4 regions of the Mesorhizobium sp. AD1-1 genome follow, and region 2 is predicted to be linked to each of the others. Evidence: predicted binding sites of a transcription regulator. Region 2 holds the regulator's gene; each other region holds the start of a gene.
What was found. The regulator PhoB, encoded in region 2, activates phosphate uptake and scavenging genes when phosphate is short. The targets are predictions, from matches to a motif close to TGTCATNNANCTGTCAT.
Positions count from the first base shown of each region.

Region 1 (3,586 bases), on a different contig from region 2:
GAGGTCGGCGATGGTGACGCCCTCCGCCGCATGGCTCTCGAACCAGCGCATGTGGAATTCCCGGAGATAGTAGGAGCCCATCAGCCAATAAGAGCCGCCCCAGTTGAAGACGGTGAGGTCGCCCTTCAGCCGTCCGTCATGGCCGAGCATCGGCGCCAGGCCGGCCCGCCCCGGCTTCGGCAATCGGCAGGCGAGCAGCCGGTCGAGCCACGCCTCCGCACCCAGCCCCGACACCGCATAGCGCGCATAGGCCGAGATATCGACGAGGCCGGCGGCGCGCCGCACCTGCAGCGCCTCCTCGCCGACGATGTCGAAGGCGTTGGAGCGCCGCAGCGTCGTGCTCTCGGCAAATCCCATCGGCGCGAAATAGGCCGGGATTTCCAGCCCCCAGGAAGCCGTCCATTCGCATCCCGCCGCGCTCATGCCGTCATAGGCGCCGGGGCGTTTCAGCGGCCGGCCGGCGGACAGCCGTTCATTGGGAAAAGTCATGACGAAGCGGCGCGAATAGAACTGGCGCGTCGTCTGCCTGAGATATTCGCGGTTGGCGGCGAAGGCACCGTAGCGAGCGATATCCATGCCGAAGATGTCGGCCTGCGGTTCGCCGAAAATCATCCATTCGGCCAGCGACTTGCCGACGCCGCCGCCCTGGCTGAAACCGGCCATGACGCCGCAGGCAACCCAGTAGTTCTTCAGGCCGCGCACCGGCCCGACAATCGGATTGCCGTCCGGCGTGAAGGTGAAGGCGCCGTTGACCCATTTGCGGATACCGGCCGTCGCCAGGCAAGGGAAGCGCTCATGCGCCTTGGCGAGTTCCGGGCTGATGCGGTCGATGTCTTCCGGGATCAGCTCTATGCCGTAATCCCACGGCGCTCCGTCCATGTTCCAGTGCTTTGGGTTCTGCTCATAGACGCCAAGCAGCACACCCTTGCGCTCCTGCCGCAGGTATGAAAAGCCGTCGAGATCGACGGCGATGCCGATTTCCCTGTCAAGTGCTGCGATCTCCGGAATGTCATCGGTGATGAAATAGTGGTGCTCCATCGGCGTCACCGGCAGGTCGACGCCGGCCATGCGGCCGAGCTGCTTCGCCCACAGCCCGCCGGCATTGACGACATGCTCGGCGATGATGGTGCCCTGCTCGGTGATGACGTCCCAGCGCCCGTCGGCACGTGCTTTCAGCTCGACGACCCGGTTGCGCAAGATGATGTCGGCGCCGCGCTTCTTCGCAGCACCCGCATAGGCATGCGTGGTACCGTACGGGTCGAGGTGACCCTCGTTGGAATCATGCAGGCCGCCTAGCACGCCGGTGACGTCGACGATCGGGCAGATCGCCTTGATCTCGTCGGGCGTGACCAGGCGCGCGGTCTCGATGCCGACCGACTGGAACACGGCCCAGGCTGATTTCAGCCACTCCCAGCGCGCGGGATCGCTGGCGATGTTGACGCCGCCCGTCATGTGCAGGCCGATATCCCAGCCGGATTCGGCCTCGATCTCCCGGTAGAGATTGATGGTGTAGTCCTGCAGCGCCGCCACGTTGGGATCGGCGTTGAGCGCATGGAAGCCTGCCGCCGCGTGCCAGGTCGAACCGGCCGTCAGTTCTGCGCGCTCGATCAGCGCCACATCACTCCAGCCGAACCGCGTCAGGTGATAGAGCACCGAGGCTCCGACCACGCCACCTCCGATGACGACTGCGCGGTAGTGCGACTTCAAGGCTTCCCCTCCACGGTTGGTCCGAAGACTGGAGCATATATCCACTGGACATAAGTGTCCAGTGCCGGCGCGCGCATCGTTTTTCGTCGACCGCCGGCATGCACTGCGCGCTGTCACGCAAGCATCATGTTCGCGCCGTAGACCGCATTTCGGGGAGGCTTGCGCAGCATCATCGATGTCGCACCTCTTTCAGTTTTTCGTCCCGCGGCCGCTCCGGCACATCCGTCACAAAGAGGATTATCCATGAAGCACCTGTATCGACCCGCGTCGCTTGGCGTCGCGCTGGCCTTGTTCACCGCCTTGGCGCCGGCACTCGCCGACAGCACCGCGACCGTCGGCGGCCTCGTCAACAAGGGGCTGGTCGGCGTCGGCCGCATCCCGGCCGCTCAGCGCGACAAGTTCGGCGAGACCTTCGGCTCGGGTTCCGGCATGGCGATCGACGCATCAGGCTGGACGCATGACACCGCCGGCTACAGGGGTTCGCTCTGGCTGTTGCCGGACCGTGGCTACAATGTCGTCGGCACCACCGACTACCGGCCGCGCCTCAACACGATCGCCATCGAATTTGCTCCGGTCGCACCGGGCGCGGCACCTGCTGCCGGCCAGGAGCAGACGGGCGTCAAGGCAACGCTCGCCGACACCATGCTTCTCACCGACGACAAGGGGGCTGATGCCACAGGCCTCGACCCACTCAACGGCGTGCGCGCGGCAAGCGGCGACATGCCGATCCTGCCGCAAGCCGACAATGGCAAGCTGGCGCTCGACAACGAGGCGATCGTGCGGCTGCCCGATGGTTCGATGTTCATCTCCGACGAATACGGCCCGAACATCTATCGGTTTTCCGCCGACGGGCATCTGCTGTCGGCAACCCAGCCACCGGCCGCCTTCGTGCCGATGCGCCACGGCACGCCGAACTTCGCCTCGGACAATCCGGGACCCGGTGCCGCCGAGCCCGATCCGAAGGACCCCGAGACCGGCCGCCAGAACAACCAGGGCCTGGAGGGAATGGCGATGACGCCGGACGGCAAGTTCCTGATCGCGGTGCTGCAATCGGCGCCCCGGCAGGATGGCGGCGATTCGCCCGCGACGCGCCAGAACACGCGTGCGCTGGTCTATGACGCGTCCGACCTCGCCCACCTCAAACTGGCGCATGAGTATGTCGTGCCGTTGCCGGTGTTCAAGGATGCCAAGGGCAAGACCAAGATCGCCGCGCAGAGCGAGATCGTGGCGCTCTCCGACAAGACCTTCCTGATGCTGGCGCGCGACAGCGGCAACGGCCAGGGGCTGAAGGGCGACACCTCGCTGGTGCGCCAGATCTTCGTCGTCGACGTCTCGGCCGCGACCGACATCGCCGGCGGCGCCTTCGATGCCGCCGACAAGCCGCTGGCGCCCAAGGGCGTGCTCGACCCGTCGGTGATGCCGGCCAAGCTGACGCCGTTCATCGACATCAACGACAAGGGCGAACTCGGCCGCTTCGGCCTGCACAATGGCGCGCCGAACGACAAGAACAACCTGTCGGAGAAGTGGGAGGCGATGTCGGTGGTCAGCGTTCTCGATCCGAAGCTGCCCGACGACTACTTCCTGTTCGTCGCCAACGACAACGACTTCCTCGCCCAGGACGGTTTTCAGGTCGGCGCACCCTACAAGGCGGAAGACGGCGCCGATGTCGACACCATGTTCCTGGTCTATCAGGTCACGCTGCCGGGTCTCGCCAGGAAGTAACCACCACTGCCCAGGCGGGCGCGCTTGGCGCGTCCGCTGGGGCTCGCGGCTGGGCATGAACGAAGCAGCGGCTTTCAGTGCGGCGCGTTCGCAAGGGTGCATCTCGGTCCCGCCTGCGATATCATCGTGGACTGGATCCAAATCACCATCCGCCGAG
Region 1 covers NZ_JAIUGP010000013.1:141,269-144,854, forward strand. The annotation lists gene LB519_RS23070 (FAD-dependent oxidoreductase) at 1-1,707, opposite strand, end outside; gene LB519_RS23075 (esterase-like activity of phytase family protein) at 1,951-3,429, shown strand.
Region 1: the regulator PhoB is predicted to act here: its motif matches at 1,819-1,835, upstream of LB519_RS23075 (esterase-like activity of phytase family protein).

Region 2 (3,586 bases):
AGCGCACCGCGATGTTCCATCTTGGCTATCTGGTCGAGGAGGGCGCCACCGACAAGATGTTCACCACCCCCGACGACAAACGCACCCAGGACTACATCACCGGCCGGTTCGGCTGATCTCTGGCATATGAGGGACGAAGATCATGGGTGAACATACCGTCGCATCTTTCGATGAGGATCTGGAGCAGATCAGCCAGCTGATCCGCGACATGGGCGATCTCGCCCGCTCGATGGTCGGTGGCTCGACCAGGGCTTTGCTCAATTCGGACAATGCGCTGGCGCAGCGGGTGGTTTCCGACGACGCCATCATGGATGCACGCCAGCGCGAGCTGGACGATCGTGCCATCACGCTGATCGCCAAGCGCCAGCCAATGGCCAACGATCTGCGTGCGGTAGTCGGTTCGATCCGCATGGCCGGCGACCTCGAGCGCATCGGCGACCTTGCCAAGAACATCGCCAAGCGCGTCGGCACTGTCGGGCTGAGCGTCACGCCGCACGACCTTTCGCATTCGATCGACGCGATGGCGCAGCTGGTGCTGATCCAGGTGCAGGGGGTCGTCGACGAGTATGCCGCCGCTGACGCGGCAGCGCTTGCCACGCTCCGAAACAATGATGAACGCATCGACGTCAAATACACATCGGTGTTCCGCGAACTTCTGACCTACATGATGGAAGATCCGCGCAACATCACGGCGTGCACGCACCTGTTGTTTTGCGCCAAGAACCTCGAGCGGATCGGCGACCACGTGACCAACATCGCCGAAAATGCCTATTATGTTTTGACCGGCACGCAGTTGCCAGCCAACCGTCCGAAGCAGGACGAGACGGCAATGTCCGCGCCAGCGGCATGACAGGGGTGACCAGCCGATGATCGCGCCACGCATCATGGTGGTGGAGGATGAGGAGCCGCTAGGCGTGCTGCTCCGCTACAATCTCGAATCCGAAGGTTACCAGGTCGAGGTGGTGACGCGCGGCGACGAGGCCGAAATCCGGCTGCAGGAGAACGTTCCAGACCTTCTGGTGCTCGACTGGATGGTGCCTGCGGTTTCCGGTATCGAACTCTGCCGCCGGCTAAGGATGCGTCCCGAGACCGAGCGGCTGCCGATCATCATGCTGACCGCGCGAGGCGAGGAAAGCGACCGCGTGCGCGGCCTCTCGACCGGTGCCGACGACTATCTGGTCAAGCCTTTCTCGACGCCGGAGTTCATGGCCAGGGTCAAGGCGCTGCTGCGCCGGGCCAAGCCGGAAGTGCTGTCCAGCGTGCTCAAGGTCGGCGATATCGTGCTCGATCGCGAATCGCACCGTGTCTATCGCAAGAAGAGCGAGATCCGGCTCGGGCCGACGGAATTCCGCCTGCTTGAATTCATGATGCGCCATCCAGGCCGCGTGTTCTCGCGCAGCCAACTGCTCGACAATGTCTGGGGCGAGACGATCTACATCGACGAACGCACGGTCGATGTGCATGTCGGCCGGCTGCGCAAGGCGGTCAACAACGGCCGTATGCCCGATGTCATCCGCACCATCCGTGGGGCGGGTTACGCCATTCGCGAGGACTGAACTCCCTCGTTTGAACTCACGCCACGTTCTTGCCGCCGAGACCGGATCTCGCCTGCACGCCCGGCGCAAAAATCTCCTGATCGACGAAGATCAGCGCCCGCATGGCGCAGCCTTCGCGGATCAGCGGCAGTTCGTTCGGCTCGGTGTCGAAGGAAATCGACTTGGAATGCTGGCCGCCGGCGGTCTGGGCAATCGCTTGCCGCAATGCCGGCTCGATCAGGTCGAAGGCGGCGGCGCTGACGCCGACCATGGCGACCGGCGCCGGATCGATCAGCGCAAACAGGCTGCCGAGGCCGTAGCCGAGCGCTTCGCCGGCCTTGCGATAGGCTTCCCGTTCGGGCCCGTCCCTTTCGCGGGCGGCAGCAGCCAGGGCGCGCATGTCGGCGTCGCTGACATCGGCGACGGGCTCTGCATCCTCGCCCATCTGCCGCGCGTTGCGCCAGATGGCATAATTGCCGGCATAGGCTTCGACGCAGCCGCGCCGTCCGCAGCGACACAGCGCCCCGTTCGGCCGATGAATCATGTGGCCGAATTCGCCGCCCGAGGAATGGGTGCCGGTGAACAATTCGCCCTTCAGCACCAGCCCCATGCCGATGCCGTGCGACAAAAGGATAGCGATGAAATCGTCGCGGTAACGATCGGGGTCGCGCCAGCGCAGCGCCACCGCCATCATGTTGCAATCGTTCTCCATAATGGCTGGGATGCCGAACTCCTCTTCGAATATGTCGGCGAAGGCGATGTCGGTGTGCGGCGTGATCGGCGACCACAGCATGGCGCGGGCACGGGTGTCGGTGATGCCCTGGACGGCCAGCGCGATACGAGCGATGCTGCGCACGTCCAGGTCGGGATCTTCCAGGCGGCGCCGCACGATTGCCGTGCACTCACCGATCAGCGAGTCGCGCGACATCGTCAGCGTGTCGAGCCGACGCTGTTCCTCGGATATTACCTGGCCGGCATAGTCGATGACGGCGACCGAGAGGAAGTTCAGCGACAGCACCACGGTCATTACCGCGGCCGCTTCCGGATTGAGGCTGAGGCCGACCTGCGGACGGCCGCGTTTGAGCGAGCCGGCCTCGCTCGGCTTGCTTTCGGTCAGGATGCCTTCGACGATCAGGTCGGATGAGATCGCCGAGATCGTCGAATGGCTGAGGCTTGTGGTTGCGGCGATCTCGGTGCGCGACGGCTGTCCGGCGCGGCGCACCGCCGCGATCACCATCGCGCGGTTGCGGCGGCGCAAATCGTCGTGGCGGATTCCGACCGACATGCTCTTTCATATCCTCCCGGTCGCCGCGGTTCTTCCTGCCCTGGAACGCTGTCGGTGACGCGGTCAAATACTGGCAGAAGCCGCGCGCCGTGTCATTTATTTATTCCGAGGCTCGAAAAAAATTCGAAACGACATCAAAATCCATCAGAATCGATGTTGACAGCGTTCGGGCGTTGGCCCAGTATTTTTTCGAGGCTCGAAAAAATAGGGCCTCTGTGCCGGCCCTCGGGCCAGTTTGGTCGCGCCATACGCGGCGCAGGGAGGATAATATGAAAAGATTCACAGCCGCCATCCTGGCGGGTGCCGCCATGTCGCTGACGCTCGCGTCTGTCGCGCAGGCGAAGGACAAGGTCGTCGGCGTTTCGTGGTCCAATTTCCAGGAGGAACGCTGGAAGACCGACGAGGCCGCCATGAAGACGGCGATCGAGGCCGCCGGCGACAAGTACATCTCCGCCGATGCGCAGTCCAATCCCGGCAAGCAGCTTACCGACGTCGAAAGCCTGATCTCGCAGGGCGCCAATTCCCTGATCATCCTGGCGCAGGATGCTTCGGCCATCGGCCCGGCCGTGCAGAAAGCCCTGGACGAAGGCATTCCGGTCGTCGGCTATGACCGGTTGATCGAGAACAAGGATGTTTTCTATCTGACCTTCGACAACAAGGAAGTCGGCCGCATGCAGGCCCGCGAAGTGTTCAAGGTCAAGCCGGAAGGCAACTACGTCTTCATCAAGGGCTCCGGTGCCGATCCCAATGCCGACTTCCTGTTCTC
Region 2 covers NZ_JAIUGP010000005.1:73,332-76,917, forward strand. The annotation lists gene pstB (phosphate ABC transporter ATP-binding protein PstB) at 1-116, shown strand, start outside; gene phoU (phosphate signaling complex protein PhoU) at 143-850, shown strand; gene phoB (phosphate regulon transcriptional regulator PhoB) at 867-1,556, shown strand; gene LB519_RS11955 (ROK family protein) at 1,573-2,820, opposite strand; gene xylF (D-xylose ABC transporter substrate-binding protein) at 3,090-3,586, shown strand, end outside.

Region 3 (3,586 bases), on a different contig from region 2:
AAGGTGGCGCCGACATCGGCAACCGCCGGATCACCGCATTTCAGCAGCACTTCCCACTTGCCCTTGGCGGCGGTGAAATCACCGCCGTCCTCGGCGATCTCGATGATGTGGCCAAAGGCGTTTTCGGCGCGCGGGTTGGCGGCGTCTACCTGATCGGCCTTGCGCTTCGAATTGTTGGTCAGCATGACATAGACCTTGCCGTTGACGGCATTGGGCTGGATGTCTTCGGGGCGGTCCATCTTGGTGGCACCGAGCAGGTCGGCGGCGCGGCGCGTCTCGATCAGCACGTCGGCCTGGCCAGTGAAACCGTTTTCAGCCGTCAGCGGTCCCTGGCCGAAGACGATCGGCAGCCATTCGACCGTGCCATCTTCGGCGAACCTGGCGACATGCAGCGTGCCATCATCGAGCAGGTCCCTGTTGGCGGCATGATCGTTCGGATCGAACGCGGCCTTGGTCACGAACTTGTAGACATAGTCGAAGCGCTCGTCGTCACCGAGATAGAAGACGACGCGGCCGTCCCTGGCGACAATCGATTCGGCGCCCTCATGCTTGAAGCGGCCCATGGCGGTGCGCTTCCTCGGCGTCGAGGTCGGGTCGTTGACATCGACCTCGACGATCCAGCCGAAGCGGTTGGCCTCATTGGGCTCCTTGGCGAGGTCGAAACGCTCGTAATGCGCCGCCCATTCATAGGCGCCTTCGGGAATGCCGAGACGCTTGTAGTTCGCGGCTTCCTTGTGGCCTTCCGGCAACTCGCCGGAGAAATAGCCATGGATGTTCTCCTCGGCCATCACATAGGTGCCCCAGGGCGTGACGCCGCCGGCGCAATTGTTGAACGTGCCGAACACCTTGGTGCCGGACGGATCGGCATTGGTCTTGACGCGGTCATGGCCGGCAACCGGACCGGACAGCGCCATTTCGGTGTTGGAGGTGATGCGGCGATTGAGCTTGCCGTCGCGCACCACCTGCCATTTGCCTGATGCCTTGCGGATCTCGACGATGGTGCCGCCGTGAGCTGCCATCTCGACATCGACCTGCTCCTTCGAGAGCGGTGCGACTTCGGCCGACTTCTTGCCGTCCTTCTCGACGATCTTCACGATGCCGGGGAACATCAGATGCGGATTGGTGTATTCGTGGTTGACCACCAGCAGGCCATGTTCGGCCGAGCCGTCGACCGGGATGTAGCCGACATAATCGTTGTTGTAGCCGAACTGTTTCGCCTGGGCCTCGGCCGACTGTTTCGTCGGGTCGAAGTCGGGCGAATCGGCAAACAGCGGATCGCCCCAGCGCAGCAAGACATCAGCGTCGTAACCCGGCGCGACATGGTGCTTGTCGTCGATGCCGGCCTCGAGTTCGTCGAACGTGAAGGCCGAGCCTTCAGCGGCCCGGGCCTCGTCGGCGCTGATCAGCGCCAGCGGGCTGACGGTGGCGGCGATGGCCGAGACAGCCAGCGAACCCTTGAGGAAGCCGCGGCGCGAGAACCGCGCGGCGATGATCTCGCCCATGGTGCGGTTGTCGGAAGCGTTGATGGCCGGGCCGTCGTTTTCCTCGAGCAGGCTGGTGCGGAATCGGGTGTCGGGGGAGCGAAGGTCAGTCATGGCTTTGCCTCTGGCTGTTGGATTGGCTGGAGCGTGGGTACCTGTTTGACCCCCTTATAATCGCCGGATCACATTTTCGTGACATCGGGAGACCTTTCAGACGCGACAGGCATTGCGCGCAGCGCTGGTTAAGCATTCCCGCAGACCGTGAACTGCTCCAGAATCGCCGGTTCGAGAGGAAAGGAGACCTTAGGCGGCATCTTGGCCGCGCATCCTGCGACGGCGGACGACATCAGTCGTTTGCAAAAACAGATCAACGGGCAACTGCACGCTCGACAAGTCACCTCCGCCGCCCCCGGCGGAGGTGACTTGATGTTCGGCGTCTGCCGTCGTCAGGCATCGGGAAAGCCAGTCTCCCGTTTAGCGATGGCGGTCACGGCGCCGTTCATGCGAAGCTAATGTAGCATATACTTGGGACTTTAGTCCAACCTTGCGCTTGCAATGGTCCTGGTTGACAACCGCAACGGTCGGAGGTCGCTTCCGGGCGCCGCGTCTTTCGGCAATGTTGGTTGCACTGCAACGTTGGGGTGGGGCGCGCCGGGCTCAGTCGTCGGAGATCAGAATGCACAGATCGGTCACGACCCGTTGTTGCCGGCTGGCGCTCAAATCGGCAGCGGCGCTGGTGTTGACGATTGCGCCCTATCAAATTGTCCTGGACGGCTCCGTTTCCGGCATCCACACCGTCAGCGCATACGCCAAGGGTGGCGGTAACAGTGGCGGTGGCGGTGGCGGTGGCGGAGGCAACAGTGGGGGCGGCAACGGCGGCAATTCCGGCGGAAGCAATAGCGGGAACAGCGGCAACGGCAATGGGAATAACGGCAACAGCGGCAATAACGGCAAATCAGGATCCAGTCAGGGTAAGAGCGGGAGCCATGTCAATGCAAAGACCGGTGACAAGGTCGACGTGACCGGCAACAAGATCACAGTCAGGCATCCCGACGGCATAACGGAAAAGCTCGAGAACGGTCGTTTCAGCATGAAGGACGCTCTCGGTCGCACGATCATCGACCGCCAGGCCACGCCGGCCGATGCCAATCGTCTCAAGGCCTTGTGAAGCTGGCCAACAGGCAACGGTCAGCTTTGCACGTCACCTCCGCCGCCCCCCGGCGGAGGTGACCTCGTTTCCGGCCGGCGTCGTCCCGGTTTTCGGCACCGCAATGGCTGCGGTCCCGAGGCGCGACGCGCTTTTGCGCAATCCGGGACGGGAAACCGCTGCGCATTTCTTCGGACCTGCCCAGAGCAATTCTAGAAAAAGTGTGAAGCGGTTTTCCCGGGAAATGCGCGTAGCGCTTTTCCCTTGGGAATTGCGTCAAAACAAAGAGTTAGAGCAGCTCGCCGTTTCCGTGAAACGGTGAAATGCTTTAGGAGGGCCTGTCGCGGTCGCGCCACTCACGCATCATCAAGGCCGCTTCGGTGCGATTTCGCACATTGAGCTTCGACAGCACTCCGGTCATGTGATGTTTGACGGTCTTCTCCTGCAACTCAAGCCGCAAGGCGACTTCCTTGTTGCTCAGCCCCTCCGCCACCAGCCGCAGGATTTCCGTTTGCCGATCGGTGAGCTGCCGCAGCCGTTCCGCCAAGCCGTCGGTCGGCTGCTGGGACTGGAGATCCGAAAGCAGCCGGGCCGATAGTGTCGGCGAGAGATAGCTTTCGCCGGCTGCGACATTGCGCAGGATGTCGGCGAGGCCGCGCGACCCGACGCCTTTGAGGACATAGCCATTCACCCCTGCGTTCAGCGCCTTGGTCACATCGGCATTGGCCTCCGAGACGGTCAGCATGACGATCTTCTGGGCGGGATAGTTGGCGAGGATGCTTGCGACCGCGCTCAGCCCGCCGCCCGGCATCGAGATGTCGAGCAGCAAGATGTCGGGCCGCATCGTCGCGGCGAGGCGTTCGGCATCCTGCGCCGTGGCGCCCTCGCCAACCATCTCGAAGCCTCCGATCTCCGACAGGCTGCGCGTCACACCTTCGCGAAAGAGGGGATGATCGTC
Region 3 covers NZ_JAIUGP010000002.1:570,871-574,456, forward strand. The annotation lists gene LB519_RS06235 (PhoX family protein) at 1-1,595, opposite strand, end outside; gene LB519_RS06240 (hypothetical protein) at 2,158-2,649, shown strand; gene LB519_RS06245 (response regulator) at 2,957-3,586, opposite strand, start outside.
Region 3: the regulator PhoB is predicted to act here: its motif matches at 1,663-1,679, upstream of LB519_RS06235 (PhoX family protein).

Region 4 (3,586 bases), on a different contig from region 2:
GCGGAAGACGCGCGCGCCACCGCGTCGGGCATGGCCGCGGTGACGGCCGCCCTTCTGTGCAGCGCCAAGGCCGGCGACCATATCGTGGCGGCGCGTGCGCTGTTCGGCTCCTGCCGCTGGGTGGTCGAGACGCTGGCGCCGAGATACGGCATCGAGGCGACGCTGGTCGACGGCACCGACATCGCCAACTGGGAAAAGGCGGTCAAGCCGAACACCAAGCTGTTCTTCCTGGAAAGCCCGACCAATCCGACGCTGGAAGTGGTCGATATCGCCGCTGTCGCTTCGCTTGCCAATTCGATCGGCGCCAGGCTGATCGTCGACAATGTCTTCGCCACGCCCCTGCAGCAGAAGCCCTTGCAGCTCGGCGCCCATATCGTCGTCTATTCGGCGACCAAGCACATAGACGGCCAGGGGCGCTGCCTCGGCGGCGTCATCCTGTCGGACAAGAAGTGGATCGACGAGAACCTGCACGATTATTTCCGCCATACCGGCCCAAGCCTTTCGCCTTTCAACGCCTGGACGCTGCTGAAGGGCCTGGAAACGCTGCCGCTGCGCGTACGCCAGCAGACGGAAAGTGCCGGCCGGATCGCGGATTTTCTGGCCGAACGGCCGGAAATCGCGCGCGTCATCTATCCCGGCCGCGCCGACCATCCGCAGGCCGACATCGTCAAGAAGCAGATGTCGGGCGGCTCGACGCTGATCTGCCTGGACGTCAAGGGCGGCAAGCAGGCGGCCTTCGCCTTGCAGAACGCGCTCGACATCGTCCTGATCTCCAACAATCTCGGTGACGCCAAGAGCCTGATCACCCACCCGGCGACGACGACGCACAAGAATCTCAGCGACGAGGCGCGCGCCGAGCTCGGCATCGGGCCGGGCACGCTCAGGCTGTCGGTTGGCCTGGAGGATGCCGACGATCTGCTCGAGGACATCGCGCAGGCGCTGAAGGCCAGGTAGGAGGCCTTCAGGCGCCGGACGGCGTCTCTTCCAGCTCGGCCGTCTTGGTGCCGATGGTCATCGCATTGCCGCGCCAGTCGACGGCGCCGCCGAGCCAACCGCGCCCCCACATCGCCGGCAGGATCAGGTCGCGCGCCATGATCGCGGCGACCATGCGTGGCGACAGGTACCAGCCCTTGGACCAGGCCAGGGCGCACTCCGGAAGATAGAAGGCCGCCAGCACGGCAAGGGCGGTTGCCCAGAGGCTGAAACCGGCGCTTGCCGCCGCAAGAAACGCAAGCACCAGCGGCACCACGGCGCCGGTCAGGATTTCGGGTGCGAAGAACAGCGGGAAAGTGACGCGGCGCAGGCGCGCCCAACGGGCCTGACGCGACCAGATCTCGTCAAACGAGCGCCGGCCAAGCGGCTGCTCGAAGGGGGCGGCGACGAGATTGACGCGCAGGCCGAGACTGTTCACCAGCTTGGTCGCAGCGGCATCCTCGGCGATCTCGGCGGCCAGCGCGCGGATGCCGCCATTGGCGTCGAGCATCGGCTTGTTCCAGAGCATGCTCTTGCCCTGGGCAAAGCCGAGGCCGAGCGCCTCGCCGGCATACTGCCAGCGCGCCTGCAGCGTGTTGAGGAAAGCGCATTCGACCTCGGCCCAAAAGCCGGCCGGCCGCGAGCCGATCGGCGTCGAGCAGACAAGGCCGGTGCCGGGCCGCCAGGCAGCCATCAGGTGCTGGATGTAGTCCCTCGGCATCAGCACGTTGGAATCGGCCAGGACGACCCAGTCGTGCCGCGCCGCTTCCCAGCCCTTGACGCAATTGTTGAGTTTCGGATTGGCGCTGATGCGGTCGTCGCCGACAAGCAGCCGGGCCGGCACTTTCGGAAACCGGACGATCGTCCTGTTTATCAATTTGACCACCGGATCGTCGGCATGGGCGACGCAGAAAATCAGCTCATAGCGCGGCCAGTCGAGCGAGAAGGCGCGCTCCAGCGTCTCCTGCGTGAACGGCTCGACGCCGCGCGACGGCACGACGATCGACACCGGCCGCGGCTTGCCGGCCGGCGGCGCAATGGTGCGACGCCGTCTCAGACGCGACGCGGCGAGCACGATGCTGGCGAGATTCGAGAGGATGAGGACGGTTGAAAGCGTGGCGGCTATGAGAGTGAGTTGCATCGAGATCCGGTCACTCCAGGAAAACCGGTCCGCAAGATGGCCGGTTTCAACAGTTCAGCAGAGCGCCCGAGTCGCGCGTCACCAGTCCGCGCACACCATCATTGTCATATGTCACTTAAATGACATTCTTTGTCGGCACCTGCCCGCGAGGTCGGCCAGAGGAGGCTTCGATCGGTTGACCTAACCGCACGGAGCGCCGAAAGTTCCGCTGGAACCGTTTTTTGGAGCCGCTTATGTATAGCGCCGTCACGCGCAACATCGAAGTGCAGGTCAGGCCGTTCTATCTGGAGGACCGTTCGGATCCCTCTGAGAACCGCTATGTCTGGGGCTATCAGATAACGATCGACAATCAGTCGGACGATTTCGTGCAGCTTCTGTCGCGCTATTGGCACATCACCGACGGCACCGGCCGGGTCGAGGAAGTGCGCGGCCCCGGCGTGGTCGGCGACCAGCCCGAACTCAATCCCGGCGACAGTTACCAGTACACGTCCGGTTGCCCGCTCTCGACACCGTCCGGCATCATGGTCGGGCATTACACGATGCGCAACAAGCGGGGCGAGACGTTCGACATCGCCATTCCGGCGTTTTCGCTGGACTTGCCGGGGACGCGGCGGACGGTGAATTGATTTCGCCTCACCGGCCGCGGAGCGACCGGTGAGGCGTGGTTTCTACTCTACTGGGCCGCGAATTCCGCCGGGTCGAAATCATATTGCTTCGAACAGAATTCGCAGGCGACGTGGATGCCGCCGTCTTCGGTGCTGTCCTTGATCTCCTGGGCGGAAAAACCCTCGAGGATGCCGCGGATCTTGTCCCTGGAGCACGAGCACTGGTCGGCGACCGGAACGCCGCCGAAGACGCGCACGCCATGCTCGTGGAACAGCCTGTAGAGCAGCCGCTCGGCGCCGATCGTCGGGTCGATGAGTTCGGTCGGCTCGATGGTGCCGAGCAGAGCCAGCAACTCCTGCCAGGAATTGTCGACCGGATCGTGGATCTCCTCACGCGGATCGCCATCGCCGCCCGGCAGGTCCGGGACGCGCATGCGCTCGGGCGACTGCGGCAGGAACTGCGCCAGGATACCGCCGGCGCGCCATTGCTCGCGGGCGCCGCCGGGACCGGGCGTCAAAAGCTTGGCCACCGACAGCCTGATATCCGTCGGGATCTGCTCCGACTGACGGAAATAGGTGCGTGCCGCGTCTTCCAGGGTCTCGCCATCGAGCTGGACGATACCCTGATAGCGCTGCGTATGGGCGCCCTGGTCGATGGTCAGCGCCAGCACGCCACTGCCGAGCAGCGTCTGCTGGGAGGTTTCGCCCGCCGCGACCAGCGCTTCCAGCCGGTCGGCATCGAAACGCGCATAGGCGCGCAGCGCCGAGGGCGTGGAAAAATCCGCAACCAGCATGTCGACGGGTCCGTCGGTGCGGGTCTGCAGGATGAACTTGCCCTCGAACTTCAGCGAAGTGCCGAGCAGCACGG
Region 4 covers NZ_JAIUGP010000001.1:629,222-632,807, reverse strand. The annotation lists gene LB519_RS02910 (O-succinylhomoserine sulfhydrylase) at 1-954, shown strand, start outside; gene LB519_RS02905 (ceramide glucosyltransferase) at 962-2,113, opposite strand; gene apaG (Co2+/Mg2+ efflux protein ApaG) at 2,347-2,739, shown strand; gene LB519_RS02895 (Hsp33 family molecular chaperone) at 2,787-3,586, opposite strand, start outside.
Region 4: the regulator PhoB is predicted to act here: its motif matches at 2,222-2,238, upstream of LB519_RS02905 (ceramide glucosyltransferase).